4 regions of the Erwinia sp. TECH1 genome follow, and region 4 is predicted to be linked to each of the others. Evidence: predicted binding sites of a transcription regulator. Region 4 holds the regulator's gene; each other region holds the start of a gene.

Region 1 (4,602 bases), 310 kb from region 4:
TAATAATGCCGGTTGGTTTTTTGATTTCAAACAGCGCCAGCGACCCGCCGAGACGACCGCTATCAAGCTTCACGCCCACTTCATTCTGTTTGGAAAGTGAAATACCGGTGACCTGTCCCGCGTTCTTTGCGTCGCTGGTGGCCGTGTCGCCCGGCTGCAGCGCTTCAATATGGTTAGCGTAAAGCGAAACCGTTTCCCAGGGGTTCACCACCAGCCCGTAGCCCGGCGTCCAGCGCGATTGGGTAAAGCGCGAGTCGGTATCTTCGATCGCCGTGCCGTAAGCATAGTTACGCACCACCACCTTCTGATGCCGTACGCCTGCCGTCAGCAAAATCTTATCATCCAGAAAGCCGAGCGTATCGGCCAGCAGAACGCCCTGCGTACGGATCCGACTGGTGGGGCGAGGATCGTCAAGATCGCCGCCGAAATAGGTGTTGGCTGGCGCCGGTACGGCGGAGGTCTGATAGATATTGGTCGCCTGCGGCGTCAGCGCCATGCCATAGGCGGTTTTTTCACGTTTGGTCTGTGCCGAATAGCCGATGTTGACGCTGTGGCTGACGAAACCGGTGTGGAAATTACCGCGAACGCCGCCCATGCCGCTGAAGGCGTCGACATATTTATTGGTATCCATACGGCTGATGGTCGCCGATCCGTCTTCATCAAGCAGTTTCGGCGTACCGTAAGCGCCCATTTCGTGAGAGTGCTGGCCGCCCACGGCACCGTAAGCTGTCCAGCTGTCGGTGAGATCGTATTCCGCGCGCGCCATGCCAAATTCGCTTTCCAGGTTGCTGTAAACCCAGTTCTGGCTGTAGTTGCTGGTTGCGCGCGGCACGGCGGGAATAAAATCGACGCCGCTGACGTTAACGCCAATGCGCCCGCCGTGGAACGCCTGCTTCTGATAGCCAAGATCCAGCGAAGTGCGCAGCCTGTCGCCGCGATAGTCCAGTCCCAGCGAGGCTAATGTGGTGCGGCGCTTTTCGTTATCAATCGCCGTTTCACCTTCACGATGCAATACGTTGGCGCGCACGCCCCACTGGTTGCTGTCACCGAAGCGGCGTCCTACGTCCAGCGACGTCCCTGCCTGGGAAGAAGAGGTATAATCTACGCCCAGTTGAGTCAACGGCGCGTCTTCGGCATGTTTAGGCTCCAGGTTAATCATGCCGCCGACGCCGCTGGTGGCGGCACCATTAATCAGCGCGTTAGATCCCTTAAAGATTTCCACGCGATCCACCATCTGGGTAGAAACGACCTGACGCGGCATCACGCCAGGCAGCCCGCCGAAGGTCATATCGTCGCCGTCCAGATCGAAACCGCGAATGCGATAAGTTTCCGCAAAGTTGCCGTAGCCCTGCACGTTCTGTACCGAGGCGTCATTAGCAACCACATCCTTCAGCGTTTGCGCCTGCCGATCCTGGATCATCTTGCTGGTGTAGCCGATCACGTTGAAAGGCACATCATGCGCATTCTGCTCGCCAAGCATGCCCAGGCGGCCGCCGTTGGCGACCTGCCCTTCCAGATACGCGGGCACCAGCTGGTCGCCGCCCGATTTGAAATTATCCGCATCTGTGGCAATAACGGTCATGGTCTTGTCGGCCGGGACGTTGGCGGCGGCCGTTTTTGCGGCGGCAGGCGTTTCTGCCGACATAGCTGGCGTACCGGCGGACGCGATAAACGTCGCCAGCAGCGTAAAATTGAAGCGGCGGTGAAACAGGCGTGTATGGGCCATGGCGGTTCCCTGATAGCAAGCTGAGTGATAATCATTATTATTCGGATTGCGATTATCTTTATAGCTGCCGGGAATGCAAGCGGTAAACCCCACTTTTACCGCCACTTTAAGAGAAGTAATCCATTAGTTGCGCAGGGTTTTATCCGCTGCCAGCGTCTCCCGCCTGCCAGCCGCCGCCCAGCGCCCGATACAGATCTATCTGCGCCTGCAGCAAATTATTTTTTACCTGCACCAGGTTCAGCTGGGTGCTGAACAGCGTTCGCTGCGCGTCCAGCGCCTCCAGATAAGATGCGTAACCGTTCTGATAACGATTATTGGCAATATGCAGCGCTTCGCTCACTACCTGCTCCTGGGTTTGCAGCTCCGCGAGCTGCTCTTTATAGCGAGCAATAGCATCCAGATCGTTGTTCACCTCGCTGAAAGCGTTGCGCACCACCTTCTCATAGTTAAACAGCGCCTGATTGCGGCCCGCCATAGAGACATCGACCTGCGCCGTCAGCGCCTCGCGGTTGAGGATGGGCGCCAGCACGCTGCCGCCGATGCTCCAGAGCCGGAACGGATTATCCGCCAGCTGATGCAGCGCGGCGCTTTGCAGCGTGCCGCTGGCCGTCAAATTCAGCGAAGGCAGCAGGCGCGCTTTCGAGGAGGCCAGCGTGGCGTCCGCCGCCAGCAGCAGGCGCTGGGCCTGAACGATGTCCGGACGCCGCTGCAAAAGTTCGGAAGGCAGCAGAGAAGGCAGCTGCTGTGGAGCGACCTGCTTAAAACGGCCCTGTCGGGCGATTTCGCGAGGATTCATCCCCACCAGGATGCTGAGCGCATTTTCCTGCTGCGCAATCTGATGCCGCAGCACCGGGATCTGCGCTTTTGCCGTCTGGTATTCCGACTGCGACTGCACCCATTCCAGCCTGGAGGTATAGCCGGTTTCAAACTGCCGTTGCGCCAGCCGCAGCGAATTCTCACGCGTGGCGAGCGTCGCCTCCGTTACGCGCAGCTGCTCGTCCAGCGCCAGCAGCGTCATATAGCCAGAGGCCACCGAGCTGGCTACGGTCAACTCTGCGGCAGAAGACGCGGCCTGGATTGCCGCCAGCGAGGACTCAGCGGCCGCAATGTTGCTGCTGCGTGCGCCCCATAAATCCACCTCATAATTGGCCTGGAGCAACCCTTGAAATACGGCAGATTCATGGGGCTGGCCGCTGACCGACGAGAGCGCTCTGGCGTGGCTGGCGGAGCCGCCTGCGCTCAGCGTGGGAAAGTTATCACCCTCGGCCGCCCGCAGCTCAGCACGGTACTGATCGACGCGGGAGCGAGCGGTAAGGATATCCAGATTATGCTTCAGCGCCTGCTCAACCAGCACGTTCAGATCGCGATCGCCAAAGGCGCGCCACCATCCGGCTTCTACGGGCGAGGAAGGCCCGGCCTGATGGCGCCACTGCGCCGGAACGGGCAGCGATCCCGGCGCCTTTTCGACTTTGGTGGCGCAGCCGACGGGCAGCAGGATAACGATCAGCAGCGCCAGCGCCCGAGGCCTCATTTCGACTCTCCGGCGGCGGTATCGATATTCACCTCAACGGACATGCCGGGTCGCAGACGCTCTACTTTTTCGCTGGTAATGGCTATCCGCACCGGAATACGCTGGGCGATTTTGACAAAGTTGCCGGTAGCGTTATCCGGCGAAATCGCGCTGAACTCCGAACCGGCCGCAGGCGAAATATATTCAACTTTACCCTGATACGCTTCGCCGTTCAGCGCGTCGACGGTAAAGGTCACGGGCAGGCCAGGCCGGATATGCGCCATCTGCGTCTCTTTCATATTGGCAACGACCCACTTCTGCGGCGGCACCAGCGAGGTAAGCCGGGTGCCTGCCGCCACGTAAGCGCCCAGGCGAACGGCAATCTGCCCCAGCTGGCCGTCGCGCGGCGCGATAATGCGGGTATTGTCCAGATCGATCTGCGCCAGCTCCAGCGCGGCCTGCGCATTCGCCACGTCCGCCTCCATTGAGGCATGGTTAACAATCGCGGTTTGCAGATCCTGACGGGAAACTTCCAGCGTGGCTTTCGCCTGCTGTACTTCGGCCAGCGTCTGGGCATTGCTGGCGCGGGAGGCGTCGCGCTCGCGCACGGACAGCGAGCCGTCAGACACCAGATTCTCGACGCGCTTTAAATCCAGCCCGCTTTTAAGCGCCTGAGCTTTGGCATTTTCCAGCACGGCCTGGTTGCGGGCGATCACCGCCTGCGCGCTGCGCCGCTGCTGGACGTTGTTCTCCAGCGCCGCCTTTTTGATCGCCAGCTGCGCCTGCGCCTGATGCACCCGCTGCCGGTAAATACGATCGTCAATGGTCATCATCACCTCGCCCTTACGCACCGGCTGGTAATCCAGCACGTTGACGGCGGTGACGTAGCCGCTGACCTGCGGACTGATAAACGTGACCTGGCCGCGCACGTAGGCGTTTTCCGTAGACTGAACTGAACTGGTGAAAGGCGGCAGCTGCCAGGCATAAAGGATCACCAGCACCCCGACCAGGGCAATGCCTGCGCCCGTCACTATAGAGATGATCCGTAGCCTGTTATTGCGTTCACGCTCGGCGAGCTGGCTCTGTTCCTGCTGACTCATTCATTCCTCATTGTTTTATTCGCCTGCAGCATCTGCCTTTCCGCTTCCGCTTCGCGTTTGGCCTGCTGCCAGTTGAGATAGCGCAGCCGCGACAGACGCCACAGTACCCAGATTAATGTGACAAAGGCCATGCCGGCCGTAAGAAGATAGGTATCGTTGTAAGCCAGCACGTTTGCCTGCAGCGTAGCTACCGTCTGTAGCTGCGCCGTACTCTGCGCGCTGAGCTGAGCGGGATCGCCGATCAGGCTGTTGAACAGCCCTGAATA
Region 2 (4,602 bases), 2.7 Mb from region 4:
ATATCGGGATCGTTACAGTTCATCAGCTGCAGCACTTCGCCTTCCGCTATCACGTTAACCGCTTCCGACATCAGCTCCAGCACGCGCAGCGAACCAATGCTGGTCATCATCTGAAAAGCGCGCGTGTAGATAAAATCGCCGACCAGCACGCTGGCCGCATTGCCGAAAGCAGCGTTGGCGGTGGCTTTGCCGCGGCGCATATCCGATTCGTCCACCACGTCATCGTGCAGAAGGGTGGCAGTGTGAATGAATTCTATCAGGGCTGCTACGGTAACATGTTGTTTACCGGAGTAATTCAGCGCGCGCGCGGCCAAAACGGCGATCGTTGGGCGGATGCGTTTGCCTCCACCGCTGATGATGTAGTAACCCAGCTGATTGATGAGGGAAACCTCAGAATTCAACTGCTCGAGTATGGTTGCATTGACGTCCGCCATGTCCTGCGCGGTGAGTTCGTTTATCTGTTCTAAGTTCATCAGTCTTTTCAGCTATTGCCCACTTTGCGGCTATGATAAGCGTCTTTACCCGTGCCTGCGGCATGTAATGTATAACAGATTGTACTTGAAAATGGCGACTGTGAAACATTTGGCTGTGCTTTGCGTTTTTTTTCTGCAATACCCGCTACCTGGCACTTGTCATCGCGTGCGAAGTTGCGTAGAATTCGCGCCCTATTGTGAATATTTATAGCGCAGCCTGAACTCAAGACGGCAAGCGCGAGAGCGGAGTTTATATGTACGCGGTTTTCCAAAGTGGTGGTAAACAACACCGAGTGAGCGAAGGTCAGACCGTTCGCCTGGAAAAGCTGGACATCGCAACCGGCGAAACGATTGAATTCGACCAGGTTCTGATGATTGCCAACGGCGAAGAAGTAACGATCGGCGCACCTTTAGTTTCAGGCGGCGTGATCAAAGCAGAAATTATTGCTCACGGTCGTGGCGACAAAATTAAGATTGTTAAGTTTCGTCGTCGTAAACACTACCGTAAGCAGCAGGGTCACCGTCAGTGGTTCACTGATGTGAAGATCACTGGCATCAGCGCCTAAGAGGAGATCTGACAAATGGCACATAAAAAGGCTGGCGGTTCCACTCGAAATGGCCGCGATTCCAACGCAAAACGCCTGGGCGTTAAGCGTTTCGGTGGCGAAAGCGTTCTGGCAGGTAGCATCATCGTTCGTCAGCGTGGCACCAAATTCCACGCGGGCACCAACGTAGGCTGCGGCCGTGACCACACCCTGTTTGCTACGGCAAACGGCAAGGTCCTGTTTGAAGTGAAAGGCCCGAACAACCGTAAATACATCAGCATCGTTGCTGAGTAAGGTTTTCGTGCCTGAAGGCGGTACCTGATACCGCTTTCAGCAGCGAATCAAAAAGCCCCGCTATGATTGCGGGGCTTTTTACATTCTGCATCTGGCGCGCCAATCAGGTTGCCAGTAAAACCCTTTGCTGTACACTTTGTATTCAGCTGCATGATGTCTTAAGGCGGATCCCCTGTCTGGAAATGACGCGAGGGCTGCGCCCCCGGACAGCCGTCATAAGGCCTGCGAGCCACGACGGATCATCCTGCCAGCAGCGGGCAAATGATTTACGGAGAAGTAACATGAAGTTTGTTGATGAAGCGACGATCCTCGTTGCTGCGGGTGATGGCGGCAATGGCTGCGTCAGTTTCCGTCGTGAGAAATATATTCCCAGAGGCGGCCCGGACGGCGGCGATGGTGGTGATGGCGGCGACGTCTATATGCAGGCCGACGAGAACCTGAACACCCTTATCGATTATCGCTTTGAAAAATCTTTCCGTGCCGAGCGCGGGCAGAACGGCCAGAGCCGTGACTGCACCGGTAAACGCGGTAAAGACATTATTATTAAAGTGCCGGTCGGCACCCGTATCATCGATCAGGGCACTGGCGAAACGCTGGGCGATATGATGAAGCACGGTCAGCTGCAAATGGTCGCAAAAGGCGGCTGGCACGGCCTGGGCAACACCCGCTTTAAATCTTCCGTTAACCGTACGCCTCGTCAGAAAACGATGGGAACGCCGGGCGAGAAGCGCGATCTGCAGCTGGAGCTGATGCTGCTGGCCGACGTCGGAATGCTGGGCCTGCCGAACGCGGGTAAATCCACCTTTATCCGCGCCGTTTCCGCCGCGAAGCCTAAAGTAGCCGACTATCCGTTTACCACCCTGGTACCTAGCCTGGGCGTAGTGCGTATGGACAGCGAGCAGAGCTTTGTGATCGCCGACATTCCGGGCCTGATTGAAGGCGCTTCTGACGGCGCAGGTCTGGGTATTCGTTTCCTTAAGCACCTTGAGCGCTGCCGCGTGCTGCTGCACACCATCGACCTGGCGCCAATTGATGAAACCGATCCGGTAGAAAACGCCCGCATCATTCTGGGCGAGCTGGAAAAATACAGCGAGAAGCTTTTTAATAAGCCTCGCTGGCTGGTTTTCAACAAGGTCGACCTGCTGGATCAGGAAGAAGCGGAATCCCGTGCGAAAGCCATTGCCGATGCGCTGGGCTGGACGGATAAATACTATCTGATTTCTGCCGCCAACCGCGTTGGCGTAACGCCGCTTTGCTGGGACGTGATGTCCTTCCTGAACGCCAATCCAAAAGAGGCGGAAGTGGAAGAGAAGCAGCCGGAAAAAGTGGAGTTCATGTGGGACGACTATCATCGCCAGCAGCTGGAAGAAGCTGAAACGGCGGTAGAAGAAGACGATGACTGGGACGACGACTGGGATGACGAAGACGACGAAGGCGTCGAAATCATCTACCAGCGTTAATCCCTGAAGGGCGCCAATCGGCGCCCTTTCTGTTATGGGAACCGCACGGAGTACCGATGGCAGCCTCACTGAGCAGGAACCCAGCTTCATGAGCGTTGACCTTCGCAGCAGTAATTATTTCTTCCCGCTAATAAAGATAATCATTATCATCTGCTCTATCCGATCCTTCGCGAAGCCCCGCGCTTTGCCCCGTCTGAATGAGTTGATCCATGCGCACTCCCATCCAAATGTTTCCCCTGATAATTTTTGCTCTCTCGCTGCTGTCGAGCGGTGCAGCGCGTGCCGAAGAAGGCTGGCCACGGCATATCACCAGCGTTAAGGGCGAAATGGTGCTAAAGAAGCAGCCTGAACGGATTGTCTCTACCAGCGTGACGCTGACCGGCTCGCTGCTGGCGATAGACGCGCCGGTTATCGCCAGCGGTGCCACCATGCCAGGCCATCGTATCGCCGACGGCCAGGGATTTTTCCGTCAGTGGGGGAACGTGGCGGCGGCGAAGGGCGTTAAGCGCCTTTACAGCGGCGAACCTAACCTTGAAGCGATTGCCGCAGAAAATCCGGATCTGATTATCGTCAGCGCGACGGGAAACGACTCCGCGCTGCCGTTTTACGATCGTCTGGCCGCGCTGGCGCCGACGCTGGTCGTTAACTACGACGATAAAAGCTGGCAGGAAGTAGAGCGCGTGCTGGCGCAGGCCACAGGTAAAGAAACCGAGGCGGAGGCATCGATTCAACGCTACGCGCAGCGGGAGAAAGAGGTCAAAGCGAAGCTGCAACTGCCGCCGCAGCCCGTTTCCGCGCTGGTTTATAATCCTCATATCCATCTGGTCAATCTCTGGACGCCGGAATCTGCCCAGGGAAAACTACTGGGATCGCTGGGCTTTACCCTGGCTGAGCCGACGGCCGTGGTACGTCAGGCCAGCCAGCGCCTTAAGCGTCGGGATATTATTCCCATAAGCGGAGAAAATCTGGTCACCGGCCTGACGGGGCGGTCCGTGCTGATGTTTGCCGCAGGTGATAAAGAGCAGGCGGCGCTGCTGGCCGAGCCGCTGGTCGCCAACTCCCCGGCGGTAAAAAACAAGCAGGTTTATGCGCTGGGCGAAGACAGCTTCCGGCTGGACTACTACAGCGCCAACAATGTCCTGACCCGCCTGGAACAGCTGTTTTCCGGCAAATAGTTTTTCATGCCTTCGCGTCCGCGAAGGCATCCGCTCTCCGCTGCGTTTTCCTGCCTGCTCACAAAATCATCACGCTAATAAGAATACGACAAACAATCGAATTGATAATTGTTTGCATTTGAAATAATGTATGGCCGCCTGGTCAGAGACGCCCGTGCGTACCGCAAACCAGGCGTGGGCGGACAGCAACGCCTGTTTATTTATCTACTTGCCTCTGTAGAGACTGGCGGAGGCGGATCTACAGGGAATGAGAACGTTGAACACATTATCAAGACTCTCACTGGCAATTTTGCTTGGCCTGGGCGCAATGGCAGGCGCAACGGCGGACGATAGCACCCAAACTAACGCTGAAGCAGAGGCGCCCGCGGCGGCGGCCTCCGGCGAACATGTCGATGCGGAAGGCGGCACCCTGATGGTCACGGCGGAGCAGCAGAACTTGCAGGCGCCGGGCGTATCCACCATCACCGCCGACGAAATCAAAAAACGTCCGCCTTCACGCGATCTTTCTGAAATCATCCGTACCATGCCGGGCGTTAACCTTACCGGCAACTCCACCAGCGGCCAGCGCGGCAATAATCGTCAGATCGACATTCGCGGTATGGGGCCAGAAAATACGCTGATCCTGATCGACGGAATGCCGGTCGCCAGCCGCAAC
Region 3 (4,602 bases), 710 kb from region 4:
CAGCGCCAGGCAAGAAGGCAGCAGCAGATAGTGGCGCAGCCGTTTGTGATAAAGCATGACTACCGTCGCCAGTAGCGCGGCCACCATTACCAGCCGCCACTGGTTGAAAGAGAGATTCAGTAACGTAATCAGCGGCATAATCGCGCAAGGAAGCAGCGCTCCCCAGGCACTTTCCAGTTTGTTTCCTGCCATCCAGCCTGTTCCCCCTGTGCCGCAAGCGGCTTTTACGGCGGTCTGCATCGCTTTGCTCGCGCCACTAATGATAATGATTCCCAATAGCATATAAGAACTCCTATCATTTTGCAGCAAGATTTCTTGACGTGTCTTTACGCCCGATGATGACACCAGAGTTATTAAGTGTTAAATTGTCGGCGCCTTACTATTATTAAATCCATATAATAACAACAGCAGACTCTTCCCGGCATGGTCCTTTTTTCAGGCCAGGCCGTGCGCTATTCAGGCAGTCATGAGTAGAAAAGAATGAAATTACAAAGCTATAATGAATTGCTTCACAGCAAATATCGGTTTTCGCTGATGCTATTTCTCTTTTTAAACACAGCAGCGTCTTTATTTTATATTTACAGCAGAAAAGAAAAAACCGGCGCGCCCACGCTGATTATTGCTTTGCTCAGCGGGCTGTTATTGTTATGGACATTTTTGCGTCCCAGAGGGAAATTTCCGCTATTAAATATCGCGGCGGTAACCACCGGTCTGCTCTGGGCCTGGCAAATTGTCCTGACATTTGAATTAATTTTCTATTTTGATAACAGTTTTTTGCTGCTCAGCCTGTTCTGCGCCTTTTTTATCGCAGCCATTGCGTTGAACGATAATCTGCTGGCATTTTGTCTGCATACCGCGCCGCCTTCGGTGGCGGTGGTCGTGCTGGATCGCGGCCAGAATACGGCGATTATCGCCTTCACTATCCTGCTGCCGCTGGTGGGCTTTACGCTGAACCATATCCTGCAAAGACGGCGGGATCGCTTTACCCGACGCCTGGTCAGCCAGCTCTACGAAGAGAAAGAAGCCTGGAGCGATCTGAGCATGCTCGACCCGTTAACCGGCCTGTATAACCGGCGGGGCTTGATGAACCGGCTGAAAAATATATTTGATAATCATGCAGGTAACCATTTTGTTCTGCTGCTGGATATCGATCATTTTAAAGCCTACAACGATAACTATGGGCACGCGATGGGCGACCAGGCGCTGGCACGCGTCTCAATCGCCATCCGCGACGCCGTGCGTTCCCGCGATATCGTGGCGCGCTACGGCGGCGAGGAGTTCCTGGTGCTGCTGACCAACGTTAACGACGCCATCGCGATGAAGCTGTCGGAGCGTATTCGTCAGTACGTGCACGAGCTGGAGATCCCGCATCTGTTTAACGAGCGCGTCGCCACACACGTTACCCTCAGCGCGGGCTTTGCCCCAATAATCGATGAGGATTTTGACAGCGCGGTCGCCAATGCCGATCGCGCGCTCTATCTGGCGAAAAATCGGGGACGGAATACTATTCTTTCCTGGGAAGCGCTTAGTCAACACGATCTGAACAAACCTGCTAACACGCTTTAATGCTTTCACCGGCCTGAACAATTCGGGTCGGTGAAATAAATTTGCCTTAATATCCCCTCCCTGCACCAGTCTTATTTGATTTATATTCACTAAAAAGAGCCAACCTGCCGGAAACGTTTTTTTTCAGAATTCCTTTATGCGTCTTTAAGGTAAATTCCGCTACGAGTTTTTATTATTCATATACTGAGTAATTATTTTCTGTATCCGGCCAGTCTAAAATCAAATTAATGGCCGGACAAAACTTGCGGAATCGTTACCGCACGATTTTTTCCCGCCTGCGACATTAATACAAATTACTTTATTCAGAAAATACCGTGCTTTTCGGCGTCCGGGCGGCGGAAAAAATGGCGCTTGTTTGTCCGCCAGGCCTCAGATACAATCAAGAACGATTATCATTTGTTTTCCCACTTAGATTGATGCCGGGTAACCCATGAGCACACTTCGTCGTCAGGCCCCAGATTCAGCGGTTTCTCCGCTTATCTTTCTCCAGAGCCATCGCCCGCTGGCCGGCTCGCTACGTGCGCTGTTCAGCGAGCATCGCGCTTACTTTCTGGAGACAATCAGGCTGAACGAAGCGGCGCCTGCCGGCTGTTTGACGTTGGAGCAGTGGTCGCAGCCGGAGGCGTTCGCCCGGCTCAACGCGCGCTACGGCGATTTTATTTATCGCGCTCACGGCGACCAGGAAAGGGAAAACAAACCGCTGCAATCGCTCTGGGCGCAGTGGTATCTGGGTCTGCTCCTGCCGCCGCTGATGATGGCGCTGCTGCTGGAAAACCGCGCGCTGGACTGCTCGCCGGAACATATTCACGTTGAGTTTCATGAAACCGGCCGCCCCGCCGCCTTCTGGATCGACGTGCAGGAAGATGACGAGGCGCGCTACCTCAGCCCGCGTCGCCGGATGGATCGCCTGATCCAGCGCTGCCTGATCCCGATCGTAAACGGAATTGAACGGCACGGCGATATCAACGGCAAGCTGATCTGGAGCAATACCGGCTTCGCGGTGCACTGGTTCCTGGGCGAGCTGGCGCCGTTGCTGGGCGAGAGCCTGCGCGCCGAGCTGGAGCACGCATTTTTCTTCTCGCGCTCGCTCGCCGATGGCGCCGACAATCCTTTTTACCGCACTATGCTGCCGCGAGACGGCGAGATGCAGCGCCGCACCTGCTGCCAGCGCTATCGTCTGCCTGACGTAGAGCGCTGCGGCAACTGCACGCTCAAGCCCGTCTGACCGCCCTTCCCGCCCCGAAAGGTCTCAATTTTTTCCTGCCCGTTTACAGCCGGGCCGCTCTGTGGCAGCTTTATCGCCCTGAACGTTAAGGAGCTGGAGCATGAGCCTGGAGTCTGTACGGCAGTTCTTTGCCGAGCGCGCGCCCGATATCGGCATTATTGAGCTGGCGGAGAGTACCGCCACGGTGGCGCAGGCGGCGCGTGCCCACTACGTCAAGCCGGGGCAGATAGCCAAAACGCTGTCGCTGAAGGTAAAAGACAGGGTGATATTGATCGTGACCTGTGGTGATTTAAGACTGGATAACCGCAAGCTGAAAGCGGTGCTGGGCGCGAAGGCGCGGATGCTCAGCACCGATGAGGTGGTGAGCTGGACGGGCCATCCCGTCGGCGGCGTCTGCCCTTTCGGCCTGGAAACGCCGCTGCAGGTGCTGTGCGATGTGTCGCTGCGGCAGTATGACGAAGTGCTGCCCGCGGCAGGCTCCATCTACAGCGCGGTGCGTATTTCTCCCCAGCTGCTGGCGGAGCTGACCGACGCCACCTGGGTAGACGTCTGCCAGCCGCCGGGCTGAAGCCGTTTTAGTTTTCCTGGCGGGTGATGACTTTGCCCTGCGTTTCCCTGCCAAAGGCGACGATAACCGCAATCAATACCGCCACCGTTCCGGCCACTATCGCCATCGCCAGGCCGTAATTATTGCCGTGCGCTTCGGCAATGCCGGACTGGAGCGTGGCATTGACCGACGCTATCAGATTCCCCAGCTGGTAAACGAAGCCCGGCAGTATCGCTCGCGTATTGGCCGGCACCAGTTCAGTCAGCCAGGTCGGCACCACGCCCCACGCGCCCTGTACCATAAACTGCATCAGAAACGCGCCCAGCCCGATGGTGAACGATCCGCTGGAAAAAGCCCACAGCGGCAACACCGGCAGCGCCAGCAGCGCGGCGATAATGATCGCCTTCTTGCGGCCGATTTTCTCCGACAGCGAGCCGAAAAAGACGCCGCCCATCATCGCGGCAATATTGTAGGCAATGGCGATCAGGCTGACGGTATGCGGGTCGAAGCCGTGCTGCACCTTCAGGAAGGTTGGATAGAGATCCTGCGTGCCGTGGCTGAAAAAGTTAAAGCAGGCCATCAGCCCGACCAGATAGAGGCACAGCTTCCAGTGCTTACGCACCACCGGCAGCAGCGCCACGCTCTCTTTCTGCGCTCTGGCGGCCAGCCAGACCGGCGATTCCGGCACCTTAAACCAGATAAACGGCAGCAGCAGCACCGGCATCGCGCCAATCAGGAACATGCCGCGCCAGCCGACAGACGCATAGCAAAGCCCAAAAATAATCGAGGCCAGCAGATAGCCTGCCGGATAGCCCGCCTGAAAAATGCCGGACATCAGCCCTCGGGAGCGATCGGGAATGGTTTCCATCGCCAGCGACGAGGCTACGCCCCAGACGCCGCCCATCGCAATGCCGTAAATCACGCGCAAAATCAGGAAGGTGGTAAGCGTAGGCGACCAGGCGGAGAGCAGCTCAAACAGCGAGAAAAGCAGGATATTGCTCATCAGGATCGGGCGGCGGCCATAGGTTTCTGCCAGACGGCCAAACAGCAGCGCGCCGATCGGCCGCACCGCCAGCGTCAGCATGATCGCCAGCGACACTTCCGCCACCCCAACGTGAAAATTCGCCGCGATATCGCTCAGCACGAAAACCAGAATAAAAAAGTCAAACGCATCCAGCATCCAGCTGGCAAAACTGGCGAAGGCCACGTTGCGCTGGGTAGAAGTCCAGTCAAGCATATGAAGTTCCTGTCTTGCAGACGGCAA
Region 4 (4,602 bases):
GATACGGAAGATCTGACCTCGTTTGTCTCGCCAATGGATAACTACTGGAAGCGGACGGCCGACGATCGCAACGTGTTGATGACGCCTGTCAGCCGCTTTGAAAAAAACAGTGATACGGCGCAGCTCGCTGGCGAAGCGCTGCGCGGACAGATCCTGCCGACGCCGCTGCATACTACCCTTCATGCAGAAGATGCCGATTTAAGCCGGGGCGTGCAATTCGAGCTGACCGGGCTTAACGCCGATTCTGCAGAAGCGGTAAGGGATCGTTTTGCGCTGCTGGGTCTGGCAGAAAATGGGCAGGGCTACGTGATTAAAAGCAGGCTTGCACCCGCCGCTTTCACGGGCAACGAGGCGGTTTCCGGCGCCTACAGGCTGAGCGTCCGCGCGCAGGAAGCGCAGGTAGAAGGTTTTGACGAGGCGGGCATCTACTACGGCATGATGTCCATCCTGTCGCTGCTGCCGGCCAGCGGCGAACAAAAGATCGCTACCCTGGACGTCACCGATGCGCCCCGCATGGCCTATCGCGGTATTTTTCTCGATATCGGCCGTAACTTCCACAGCAAAGAGGCGGTGCTGCGCCTGCTGGATCAGATGGCGGCGGTTAAACTCAATAAATTCCATTTTCATCTGAGCGATGATGAAGGCTGGCGTATTGAGATCCCCGGCCTGCCGGAGCTGACTGATATTGGTGCCAGACGCTGCCACGATCTCACGGAGCAGCGCTGTCTGCTGCCGCAGCTGGGATCCGGGCCTTTCGCCGACACGCAGGGCAATGGCTATCTGACCCGCGACGACTACATTGCTATCCTGCGCTATGCCAAAGCGCGCGGCATCGAAGTCATCCCGGAAATCGATATGCCTGCTCATGCCAGGGCGGCGGTGATTTCTATGGAAGCCCGCTACAACCGGCTGATGAAAGAGGGTAAGACCAAAGAGGCAAACGAGTATCGCCTGGTCGATCCAACCGATACTTCGAACACCACCTCCGTACAGTTTTACGATCGCACCAGCTATCTGAATCCCTGCCTGGATTCCTCCATGCGTTTTGTTGATAAGGTGATTAGCGAAATCCAGGCGATGCATCAGGCGGCTGGCACGCCGTTAACCACCTGGCACTTTGGCGGCGACGAGGCGAAAAACATCCGCCTGGGCGTTGGCTATACCGATGCGGCCAGTCCCGAAGCAGGCAAGGGCAGGGTCGATTTGAGCAAGGAAGATAAACCCTGGGCGAAATCGCAGGTTTGTCAGGCACTGGTGAAATCGGGCAAGGTCGCGGATATGGATCATCTGCCCAGCTACTTTGGCAAAAAGGTCAGCGAGCGGGTAAACGCGCACGGTATTGAAAAGATGCAGGCGTGGCAGGATGGCCTGAAGGATGCGAAGGGCCCTAAAGACTTTGCGACCAAACGCATCGGCGTTAATTTCTGGGATACGCTTTTCTGGGGCGGCTTTGACAGCATTAACGACTGGGCTAACAAAGGCTACGAAGTCACCGTCTCCAACCCGGATTACCTTTATATGGATTTCCCGTACGAGGTCAATCCGCTGGAAAGAGGCTATTACTGGGGCACCCGCTTCAACGACGAGCGCAAAATGTTCAGCTTCGCGCCGGACAATATGCCGCAGAATGCAGAGACATCGGTGGATCGCGACGGTAACTTCTTTGATGCTAAATCCGATAAGCCCTGGCCGGGCGTGTATGGGATTTCAGCCCAGCTCTGGAGCGAAACCGTACGTACCGACGAGCAGATGGAATGGATGATTTTCCCACGCGCGCTGGCCGTGGCGGAGCGCGGCTGGCATCGTGCTGCCTGGGAGCAGACTTACCAGGCCGGACGTGAGTATAAAGGCGGCGAAACGCGGCATGTCGATCGGGCGGCGTTGCATAAGGACTGGCAGCGTTATGCAAACCTGCTGGGCCAGCGCGAGCTGCCGAAAATGGATAAAGCCGGGATCCACTATCGTCTGCCGCAGCCGGGCGCACGTCTTGTCGCGGGCAAGCTGGCAGCCAATATCGCCCTGCCGGGCGTGGCTATTGACTACTCGCTGGACGGTGGCAACAGCTGGCAGCGCTATCATGACAGCGCCCGTCCGTCGGTTTCCGGCGAGGTGTTGATCCGCGCCGTCAGTAGCGACGGCAAGCGCTTCAGCCGCGTGGAAAGCCTGAAATAGGCGGGGCGCAGGCAAAAAAAAACCGGCGAGCGATCGCCGGTTTTTTATTGAAATCGATTACTTATCGTGCAGCGTGTCGTCTTCACGGCAGTCGCCGGTGGCGCAGTGGCCGTAAAGATAGAGGCTGTGGTTGCTGAGTTTGATACCGTGCTTCGTCGCAATATCACGCTGGCGGGATTCAATAGACTCGTCGCTGAATTCGATTACTTTGCCGCAGTCCAGGCAGATCAGGTGATCGTGATGCTGCTGCTGGGTCAGTTCAAACACGGACTTGCCGCCTTCGAAGTTATGACGGGTCACGATCCCCGCATCGTCAAACTGGTTCAGAACGCGGTAAACCGTCGCCAGGCCAATCTCTTCGCCCATGTCGATCAGGCGTTTATACAAATCTTCCGCACTGACGTGATGGCACTCTGGTTCCTGAAGCACTTCCAGAATTTTCAGTCGAGGAAGCGTGACTTTCAGGCCGGCCTTCTTTAATGCGGTGTTATTGTCAGTCATGCGGATATTGTCCTGTTACTTTGCTGGTCACTAAGTGGCTGAGAAGCCGTGAGCATCGGTCGACGCAAAAGCTGAGCGTCTCATTATAGAACCGATGCCTTGAAGAAACCACAGCGGAGATGCAAAACCATCAGGGGATGTAAGGATAAGAAGTCGTTACGTCCGGAAAAGCAAGCACCCATTTACGCTGGGTTGTCAGTTCGCTCTGCCTGGTTTTCGGCGCCGCAGAAGCGGAGGCGGAGCAGTGCTATTCTACCGTTTTGACGGTAAAAGTTACAAATATGTATCTATCACTTCTATAGGAAAAACCATTGGCCCGCTGTGGATTCGTACAGCGGGCCAATGCTATCACGCTTCGAGAATATCCTGGAGCTGAAGCTCGTCAGAAATCTGTTTGACCCACTTTTCAACGCGTTCGTTGGTCAGCTCCGGCTGGCGATCTTCATCAATGGCCAGGCCAAGGAAATGGGTATCGTCCGCCAGGCCTTTAGAGGCCTCGAAATCATAGCCTTCTGTCGGCCAGTGGCCGACGATCACCGCGCCGTTAGGCTCGATAATGTCGCGAATGGTGCCCATCGCGTCGCAGAAATATTCCGCGTAATCTTCCTGATCGCCGCAGCCAAACAGCGCGACCAGCTTGCCGTTGAAGTCGATCTCTTCCAGCGTAGGGAAGAAATCATCCCAGTCGCACTGCGCTTCACCGTAGTACCAGGTCGGGATGCCCAGCAGCAAAATATCAAAGGCTTCAAGGTCTTCTTTGCTGCTTTTAGCGATATCATGAACTTCAGCCACCTCTTTACCGAGCTGCTTCTGGATCATTTTTGCAATGTTTTCCGTATTGCCCGTATCGCTGCCAAAGAAAATGCCTACGATTGCCATGAGTTTAATAACCTCTTGAAACTTAATGATATGCGGCGGCTAGCCTGAAAATGTTAAGGGCAATAATAGCAGACAGCAACAGGGGGATAAACGGCTAATCCGCCTGTATTTGTCGCTTTGTGCTTTACCGTAGCGCGTGCTTCAGCGCTCAGGCCTGGCTAACTGCGCCATGACCATCTCTTCTATCAGTTCGCTGCGGCTCATATTACGCTGCTCGGCGAGCTGGTTCAGGGCGTCAACTGCGTCACTGTTCATTTTCAGTTCTACGCGCTTCAGCCCGCGCACTTTATCACGCTTAAGCTGGTTGCGTTTGTTAATGCGCAACTGCTCATCACGTGCCAGTGGATTGGTTTTGGGTCGTCCCGGTCGACGCTCGTCTGCGAACAGATCGATCGTGGTGCGGTCCGTGTTTTCTTTTGCCATAGAATCGTGATACTGAAGGCTGGAGTTCTGATGGATTGAGCCGTTAGCGTTTGCGGCCGGTGCCGTCGACAAATTTTAGCGCGCCATCATACCCCAGCGAAAGTCGCGACGACAATTATTTAGCCTTTTACTGAAACATTTGTTTTCACAGGGCAAAAAAACGGCGGATGGCGCGCAAAACGGCATCAGGTTTCTCGGCATGCGCCCAGTGACCCGCGCCGGTAATCACGTGGGCGCGGGCGGCAGGGAACTGGGCCAGCAGCGCGTCACGATACGCTTCCTGTAGATAAGGCGAATGTTCGCCCCGAATAAACAGCGTGGGATGTGGCCAGGCGGGCAGCGTTTCCCAGCCGATAATCCGATCGTAGTGCTGCCAGAGCGCCGGCACGTTGAAACGCCATTCGCCGTCCTGAAACGATTTAAGCAGAAACTGAATGACGCCTTCTTCCTCTATGGTCTGACGCATCAGCGCGGCGGCTTCGCTCCGGCGGGTAATGCCCGCTTCGCTGACGGCGGCCAGCGCGGCGAAAATCGCGTCGTGATGGCGTTCCCGGTAGGCCACCGGCGCAATATCGATAACCACCAGCTGCCCGACGCGTTCCGGGGCAAGGGAAGCCAGCGTCATGG

The links. The regulator Fur, encoded in region 4, represses iron uptake genes when iron is present. The targets are predictions, from matches to a motif close to ATAATAATGAGAACNACTATCAA.
Region 1: the regulator Fur is predicted to act here: its motif matches at 1,751-1,773, upstream of ACVWZ0_RS08630 (TonB-dependent siderophore receptor).
Region 2: the regulator Fur is predicted to act here: its motif matches at 2,900-2,922, upstream of fepB (Fe2+-enterobactin ABC transporter substrate-binding protein).
Region 3: the regulator Fur is predicted to act here: its motif matches at 1,940-1,962, upstream of fhuF (siderophore-iron reductase FhuF).

The regions. Positions count from the first base shown of each region.
Region 1 covers NZ_JBSRZK010000001.1:1,834,507-1,839,108, reverse strand. Annotated here, with positions in the region: gene ACVWZ0_RS08630 (TonB-dependent siderophore receptor) at 1-1,726, opposite strand, end outside; gene ACVWZ0_RS08625 (efflux transporter outer membrane subunit) at 1,866-3,257, opposite strand; gene ACVWZ0_RS08620 (HlyD family secretion protein) at 3,254-4,336, opposite strand; gene ACVWZ0_RS08615 (MFS transporter) at 4,333-4,602, opposite strand, start outside.
Region 2 covers NZ_JBSRZK010000001.1:4,231,803-4,236,404, reverse strand. Annotated here, with positions in the region: gene ispB (octaprenyl diphosphate synthase) at 1-473, opposite strand, end outside; gene rplU (50S ribosomal protein L21) at 728-1,039, shown strand; gene rpmA (50S ribosomal protein L27) at 1,055-1,312, shown strand; gene cgtA (Obg family GTPase CgtA) at 1,594-2,772, shown strand; gene fepB (Fe2+-enterobactin ABC transporter substrate-binding protein) at 2,982-3,947, shown strand; gene ACVWZ0_RS19820 (TonB-dependent siderophore receptor) at 4,204-4,602, shown strand, end outside.
Region 3 covers NZ_JBSRZK010000001.1:809,598-814,199, reverse strand. Annotated here, with positions in the region: gene ACVWZ0_RS03750 (DUF1435 domain-containing protein) at 1-240, opposite strand, end outside; gene ACVWZ0_RS03745 (GGDEF domain-containing protein) at 481-1,566, shown strand; gene fhuF (siderophore-iron reductase FhuF) at 1,997-2,791, shown strand; gene ACVWZ0_RS03735 (YbaK/EbsC family protein) at 2,892-3,359, shown strand; gene ACVWZ0_RS03730 (MFS transporter) at 3,367-4,575, opposite strand.
Region 4 covers NZ_JBSRZK010000001.1:1,523,395-1,527,996, forward strand. Annotated here, with positions in the region: gene ACVWZ0_RS07120 (beta-N-acetylhexosaminidase) at 1-2,172, shown strand, start outside; gene fur (ferric iron uptake transcriptional regulator) at 2,230-2,673, opposite strand; gene fldA (flavodoxin FldA) at 3,022-3,552, opposite strand; gene ybfE (LexA regulated protein) at 3,694-3,975, opposite strand; gene ybfF (esterase) at 4,121-4,602, opposite strand, start outside.